Linked DNA regions of Desulfitobacterium hafniense DCB-2. The protein of the gene in region 2 binds, or shares a complex with, the protein of the main gene of each other region. Links are inferred from orthologs where the notes say so. Each region holds a gene or a part of one and is shown on either strand. Other genes may lie near its edges.

Evidence for each region. Proteins that work in one complex are often made in the same cells at the same time.
Region 1: rplI (region 2) and rplP share a complex: the UniProt entries of both Bacillus subtilis proteins name them as parts of the 50S ribosomal subunit. The link is inferred for Desulfitobacterium hafniense DCB-2 from one-to-one orthologs.

Annotation. Positions count from the first base shown.
Region 1 is NC_011830.1:472,269-475,792, reverse strand. Bases 657-3,524 are described here. They hold rplP (50S ribosomal protein L16), read right to left. Parts: upstream 2,376-3,524; coding sequence 1,938-2,375; downstream 657-1,937. Other genes in these bases: rpsS (30S ribosomal protein S19), read right to left, coding at 3,402-3,524; rplV (50S ribosomal protein L22), read right to left, coding at 3,039-3,383; rpsC (30S ribosomal protein S3), read right to left, coding at 2,376-3,035; rpmC (50S ribosomal protein L29), read right to left, coding at 1,745-1,948; rpsQ (30S ribosomal protein S17), read right to left, coding at 1,461-1,721. Also shown: DHAF_RS24870 (type Z 30S ribosomal protein S14), read right to left, coding at 1-109; more of rplE, read right to left, coding at 130-656. UniProt on the Bacillus subtilis protein: Binds 23S rRNA and is also seen to make contacts with the A and possibly P site tRNAs.
Region 2 is NC_011830.1:5,254,879-5,258,913, reverse strand. What follows is about bases 504-3,226. They hold rplI (50S ribosomal protein L9), read left to right. Parts: upstream 504-1,503; coding sequence 1,504-1,950; downstream 1,951-3,226. Other genes in these bases: lonC (Lon family ATP-dependent protease), read left to right, coding at 1,977-3,226; DHAF_RS24580 (DUF2232 domain-containing protein), read left to right, coding at 504-1,461. Outside these bases: rpsR (30S ribosomal protein S18), read left to right, coding at 1-16; DHAF_RS24585 (MazG-like family protein), read left to right, coding at 139-462; more of DHAF_RS24580, read left to right, coding at 499-503; more of lonC, read left to right, coding at 3,227-3,935; dnaB (replicative DNA helicase), read left to right, coding at 3,956-4,035. UniProt on the Bacillus subtilis protein: Binds to the 23S rRNA.

The DNA.
Region 1 (3,524 bases), 4.8 Mb from region 2 along the record:
ACTTGCGGATATATGCATGGGGACGGCCGCAGAGTTTGCAACGGTTATGGTGACGAACTGCATATTTCGGTTGACGTGCATTGCGCACGATCATAGACTTTTTAGCCACGCTCTAGGACCCTCCTTTTTCTACTTGCGGAATGGCATTCCCAGCATTCCGAGTAATTCACGAGCTTCCTCATCGGTTTTCGCCGTTGTAACGAAAATGATATCCATACCACGGACCTTATCGATCTTATCGTATTCGATTTCCGGGAAGATGAGTTGCTCTTTAATACCGAGCGTATAGTTACCACGTCCGTCAAATGCCTTATCGGATACACCGTGGAAGTCACGAACACGAGGTAATGCTACGTTCATTAAACGATCAACGAACTCATACATGCGGTCGCCCCGTAAGGTCACTTTCGTTCCGATGGGCATCCCTGTACGGAGTTTGAAAGCGGCGATGGATTTCTTCGCCCGGGTTACAACGGGTTTTTGTCCGGTGATTTTGCTCAGATCGCCGACGGCCGCGTCGATAGCTTTGGAGTTTTGGATGGCTTCCCCAACGCCCACATTGATAACCACTTTTTCGAGCTTGGGAATTTGCATCACATTTTTATAGTTGAACTTCTGCTGTAATGCAGGAGCTATTTCACTGCTGAACTTATCTTTTAGACGAGCCAACTAAGGTCCCTCCCTTCTCGATTATTTTTTGTCGGGCAGGTTCACACCGCATTTTTTGCAAACACGGACTTTTCCAGCCTCAGTTACCTTCATGCTGACCCGGGTCACTTTATTGCACTCGGTGCAAAACAGCATGACATTTGAACTGGCGACAGGTGCCTCTTTTTCAAAGATCCCACCTTGGGGCATGCTTTGACTGGGTTTGGTGTGACGTTTTACGATATTGACTTTCTCAATAACCACACGGCCCTTTTTCGGAAACACTTCCAGGACTTTGCCTTTCTTGCCGGCATCTTTTCCTGTAATGACCATAACCATATCGCCTTTTTTGACGTGTATCTTTTGCTTTACAGCAGCCACTTCATTCACCTCCACTGGTATGGGGTCTTAGATTACTTCCGGTGCGAGAGAGATGATTTTCATGAAATCTCTATCACGCAGTTCCCGGGCAACGGGTCCGAAAATACGAGTTCCCCGCGGGCTTCTATCATCTTTAATTACGACTGCAGCGTTTTCACTGAAACGGATATAGGTGCCGTCTTTGCGTTTGATTTCTTTCTTGGTACGAACAACAACCGCTTTCACGACATCTCCCTTTTTGACAACGCCGCCTGGTGTTGCTTCTTTAACAGAAGCGACAATTATATCTCCAATGGATGCATAACGGCGCATTGAACCGCCGAGCACCTTGATGCACATGAGTTCTTTAGCTCCAGAATTGTCTCCGACTCTGAGGCGAGTTTGAACTTGGATCATCTATTGACCCTCCTTCCGCATTAAAAGTTCAGTTCTTAGAGAACAACAGCTCTTTCTGTGATCTCTACCAGACGCCAGCGTTTATCCTTGCTAATAGGGCGGGTCTCCATAATGACTACGCTATCGCCGATCTTAGCTTCATTGTTTTCATCATGAGCCTTGAATTTCTTGGTTTGAGTAATCGTTCTATGGTAAAGGGGATGACGGACTTTCATCTCGACGGCAACGACGATAGTTTTTTCCATCTTATCGCTGACGACTTTGCCCACTCTGACTTTGCGTTGGGTTCTTTCCATGTTAAAAAGTCTCCTTTCCAACCTTAAGCACGGTTAATTTTTAGTTCGCGCTCACGGAGAATGGTCTTGCCACGGGCAATCCCTTTCCTGACTTCCCGGATTCTGGCTGGATTGTCCAGTTGTCCGGTGGCCAGTTGGAAACGCAAATTGAACAGTTCCGTTTTGAAGCCATCAATCTCCTTGAGGAGTTCTTCATCGGTCATATCACGGAAATTCTTAGTTTTCATTTGCGTCACCTCCCTCTAATTCCTCGCGGCGTACAATCTTACACTTAACCGGAAGTTTATGCATAGCAAGGCGAAGTGCTTCTTTAGCAATCTCTTCAGGCACCCCAGCCAATTCAAACATTACACGACCGGGTTTGACCACGGCTACCCAGTATTCCGGGGAACCTTTACCACTACCCATACGAGTCTCAGCCGGCTTAGCCGTAATCGGCTTATCCGGGAAAATTTTAATCCAAACTTTACCGCCCCGTTTGATATAACGAGTCATGGCAATACGAGCGGCCTCAATCTGGCGATTGGTAATCCATGCTGGCTCCATAGCCACTAATCCATACTCGCCGAAGGTAATCACATTACCGCGAGTTGCTTTTCCATGCATCCGGCCACGATGTTGTTTCCGGTGCTTTACTCTGGTTGGGACTAGCATTTATTTTCCTCCTTCCACCTGAGCGACCTTCTTGGCGGGAAGAACCTCTCCTTTATATATCCAGACTTTTACGCCAATCTTTCCATAGGTGGTATTTGCTTCAGCAAATCCATAATCAATGTCGGCACGAAGAGTATGGAGGGGAACTTTCCCTTCACTGTACCACTCGGTCCGTGCGATTTCCGCACCGCCTAAACGGCCGCTGCAGGAAATCTTAATTCCCTGACCGCCTTGACGCATGGTGCGCTGTACGGTTTGTTTCATAGCCCGGCGGAAAGACACACGCTTCTCTAATTGCTGAGCGACACTCTCAGCAACCAGTTGTGCATCAAGCTCAGGCTTCTTAACTTCCACGATGTTGACAGCCACTTGTTTGCCTGTCATGGCTTCCAGTTGCTTGCGGAGATTTTCTACTTCAGTACCGCCCCGGCCGATGACGATTCCCGGCTTAGCCGCATAAATCGAAACCTTAACCCGGTTGGCTGCCCGTTCAATCTCAACTTTAGGAACACCTGCTTGCTGTAATTTGGTCTTCACAAATTTGCGAACCTTCAAATCTTCATGAAGGAGTTCCAGGTAGTTTTTATCTGCAAACCAACGGCCTTCCCAGTCACGGATAATTCCGACCCTGAGGCCTTTAGGATTTACTTTTTGACCCACGTTTTAACCCTCCTTCTTCTCAACCACAACCACGGTAATGTGACTGGTCCGCTTCCGGATCTGATCCGCACGTCCCATGGCTCGAGGTTTAATGCGCTTCAAGGTCGGTCCTTCATCCACATAAATTTCTTTAACAATCAGAGCGTCGGTATCCATATCGTAGTTGTGCTCCGCATTGGCTACCGCGGAGTTCAGCACTTTCGTTACAGGCTCTGTGGCACCTTTTGGGGTGAATTGAAGAATCGCGAGAGCGTCGCTGACGTTCTTGCCGCGAATGAGATCGACAACTTGGCGCACCTTACGAGGAGAGATCCGCACATATCTTGCAATCGCTTTAGCTTGTTGCATTTCGTTGACTCCTCCTTTTTAGCGCAGGCCGCTGGATTTTTCGCTGCCAGCATGCCCTTTGTAGGTGCGTGTAGGAGCAAACTCACCGAGTTTGTGCCCTACCATATCTTCGGTAATATAGATGGGGATGTGTTTCCGTCC
Region 2 (4,035 bases):
TTATATCGTAGAATAAAGAATGAGGGGGAGCTGTTGCTCCCCTTTTTATACTTTCCTTGCAGGAAATCAGTGCCGGATTAGCGAACATTTTTTAGATGGGGATTAATAAGGTTATAACATACGGTACAGTGATAAAATATGACGGGAGGGGCACCCGTGGCTGAAGTCGATATCGTCAAAGGGTTAAAAGCCATTGAAGAGATTAAGGTAGAGATGCTTAAAGCACAGTGGGCCATGCAGGAGGGATCTCTGCGTGGATCGGAAGGAGATACGCTCCAAGGTTTAGCTGATCTTGTTGCTTTAAGCTATTTGCTGACCCGCCGCATGGGGTTCGATTTTTCAAAGTTGGATCGCACTTTATTGCAGCGTTTAGAGGAATGGAAAACCGAGGATCACCATAAAGTAGAAACTCAATGGGGTGATATCAGCTTATTATTAAGCTATCTGGCCCCTGAAGATTGAACGAGACCGCGTTCAGTAATAGATTGGAGCATCGGAATGTACGTCAGTGACCAAAAAACCACCAATACCCTAGCAGTGCTTATCCTGGTGATCGGACCCTGGCTCGGAGTCTCTATGCAGGTTTGGGGATGGATGCTGGATATTCTCTTGCTTATCGCCTTGCTATGGGTTGGACGAAGTGTGGGAAGACAAGGATTGCGCTATGGGCTGGTCTTTTTGATTTCAGGGTATGGGCTGGCCTTGCTTTTCGGTGGAGCTTCTTCTTTCCACTACTTTAGCTTTGTTCCCTGGGCAGCCTTAGTCACCCTATGGGGAATAGGGGCCAATGTTCCCCAGCGGGCTCTTGTTTTCTGGAGTTTAGTCGCGGCAGGGATCCTGGGAGTATTGCCTACCCTGGCCATGCTCATGCAAGGGATTCCCCAGGAAAGCATCCAGAGCTTTGTGCAAAATATGATGGAGCAATACCGTCAGGCGGGCATGCTGGAAAGCTTAAAAACTCAAGGCATATCTGAGCTGGAGCTTCAGTCCTTATTTGAACAAATCGTCAATACTCTGATTATGCTGACTCCCGGTCTGGTAGCCATTACAGCCCTTGCCAAGTGGGGGGCCGTCTATTATGCTTTCCTGCGCTGGATACGGATTTCAGGCCGGGAATACCGTCCTTTTACGGAATGGCGGCTGCCTTGGTATGCTATATGGGGAATGAATTTTGCCATTGTCAGTTACCTTCTGGGCGACCAATTCCAATGGTTGGCTATTAAGAGCATCGGCATCAATCTTATGCTGGTTTACGGAGTCGTTGCTTTTGTCCTGGGAAGCGCTCTTTTTGTTGCCCTGCTCCAAAAACCTTGGTTATCAGGGTTTTTCCGGTTCGTCCTGCTCTTCTCCAGTGTTCTTTATATACAAGTGACGGCTATAGTCTTAATTATCATGGGTTTATTGGATCTGGTGCTGGATTTTCGCCATATGCCCATCCGCAAAAAAGAAGATTCGGATTAACCAGTGCTCAAAGGGCCATGATAGCAGAATGGAGGGTTTTCAATGAAAGTTATTTTAAAAGCAGATGTCAAAGCGTTGGGAAAGAAAGGGCAAGTTTATGAGGTTTCCGATGGATACGCACGAAATTTCCTTTTTCCCAAAGGCTTAGCCGTAGAAGCCACCTCGGGCAATCTCAATGACCTGGCTTCCAAAAAAGCCAATGAAGAGAAGAAGAAAGAGCAGGAGAAGCAGGAGGCTCAAACCCTGGCGGCCAAGCTCAGCTCCCTTTCCATAGAGATCCACACCAAGAGCGGGGAAGGCGGCAGGCTTTTTGGCTCTGTTACCAATAAAGAAATTGCCGAGGCGCTCAAAGCAAGCCATGGCATTAATCTGGATCGCCGCAAGCTGGAGCTGAAAGAACCCATCAAAGCCTTGGGAACCTTTAATGTGCAGGCCAAGCTGCACCCGGAAGTCACGGCACAATTTCAAGTCCATGTCAAAGCATCATGATCAGGCAACTGTGAAAGGGGTCCCTAATGAAAGGGTTATTAAATCATTGGTTTAAAAAGAACGAAACCGAACCAATTCAAGAGGCAGAGGAAACCAACCAACCAAGCAGCCAAGTGGAAGAGCTGAAGGAGGATGTCCGGAACAGCCATGAGCAATGGCATCATGAAGTGGATGCCCTCTATAGTCTGCTCGTTAATTACTACGGGAGCGATAAATTGGTTTTAAAGGCCACCCGCCTGGAAGCTATTCATCTTATCCAATCCGATACCATCGGGGAGCGTACGGCCGGTCTGCTCAAGATCATTTTGGACGATCCCACAGACCGCCCCCTGCCCAGTGAAGAGGAGATTCCTCAGCTTTTGATGGAAATTGAGGACCATTTAGCTGAGCTGATCGCCCGCAGGGCTGTTGAAGACCGTTTGGATAAAGCGGTGGCAGATAAAATGCAGGAGCGGCATGAGGATTATGTCAAAGAAATAAAAAGCCAGCTTCTCAAGGAAAATTCCGGACCGGATAATGCCCAGACCCTCAAGAAATTAGCCCATATCGAAAAGATGAATCTGGTGAAACTGGCCAGTTCTGTTGCGGAGGTACTGCGGCCCCAGGCTGTTGAAGAAATCATCGGCCAGGAAGTTCCCATGCAGTTTCTCCTGGCTAAGCTGGCTACGCCCTATCCCCAGCACATCATTATCTATGGACCTCCGGGTGTGGGCAAAACGTCGGCGGCCCGGGTAGCCTTAGAGGCCGTCAAAAAGAATGTCAATTCTCCCTTTGCCGAGAGTGCTCCCTTTGTGGAAGTGGATGGTACGACCCTGCGCTGGGATCCCCGGGATGTTACCAATCCCTTATTGGGCTCCGTGCATGATCCCATCTATCAGGGAGCAAAGCGGGATCTGGCCGAGACCGGGATTCCTGAGCCGAAGCTGGGTTTAGTCAGTGATGCTCATGGGGGTATTTTATTTATCGATGAAATCGGGGAGATGGACCCTGTCCTTTTAAATAAGCTTCTTAAAGTCCTGGAGGATAAACGGGTTGCTTTCGAATCCGCTTATTATGACCCCAACGATCCTCAGGTGCCTCTTTATATCAAAAAGCTTTTTGAAGAGGGTGCCCCTGCCGACTTTGTGTTAATTGGGGCAACCACCCGGGATCCCAGGGAACTCAACCCTGCTTTGCGTTCCCGCTGTGGGGAGATTTATTTTAATCCCTTGGAACCAAGGGATATTCAGCATATCGTTTCCCAGGCTGCCCAAAAGCTGGGAGCGAACCTGGAGGCCAAAGTACCGGAGGTTATCAGTGAGTATGTCTTTGAAGGCAGGAAGGCCAATACCATCCTTACCGATGCTTATGGACTGTCCCGTTACCGCCATCCGGAACAGGAAGTTCTGGTGAAGGCTGAGGAAGTTTATGAAGTATTGCGTTCAGCCCGGCTTACCCCCTATATCTCCCATAAGGCGGCAGACCGCGGTGAAACAGGAAAGATATTGGGTCTCGGCGTTCATGGTTTTGTCGGTTCCGTCCTTGAGCTGGAGGCTATCGTTTTCCCGGGCCGGGAAGGAAAAGGCACCATCCGCTTCAATGAAACCGCCGGCAGCATGGCCCGGGACGCTGTCTTCAACGCCACGGCCGTGATTCGTTCCCTCACCGGCGAAGACCTCAAAGATTACGATGTTCATGTTAACGTGGTCGGAGGAGGGAATATCGACGGGCCCTCCGCAGGATGCGCCACCACCCTGGCCATCTACAGCGCGTTGAAAAACATACCGCTGCGGCAGGATATCGCCGTCACCGGTGAAATATCCATTCAAGGAAGAGTACGGCCCGTAGGGGGCATTGCCGAGAAGATCTTTGGCGCCAAGCAGGCCGGGGTAAAAACCGTCCTCATCCCCAAAGAAAATCAAGCAGATGTGCCCTCCGGCCTGCAGGGAATCCAGGTGATCCCCATCGAAACTTTCCGGGAAGCCCTTGAACATGCCTTATTTTAAGGTTTTAGGAGGAGAAGGACATGGAACTAACCAAAGTTCCTCCCCATAATTTAGAGGCGGAACAATCGGTTTTGGGCGCTTTAATGCTTGATCCGGAAGT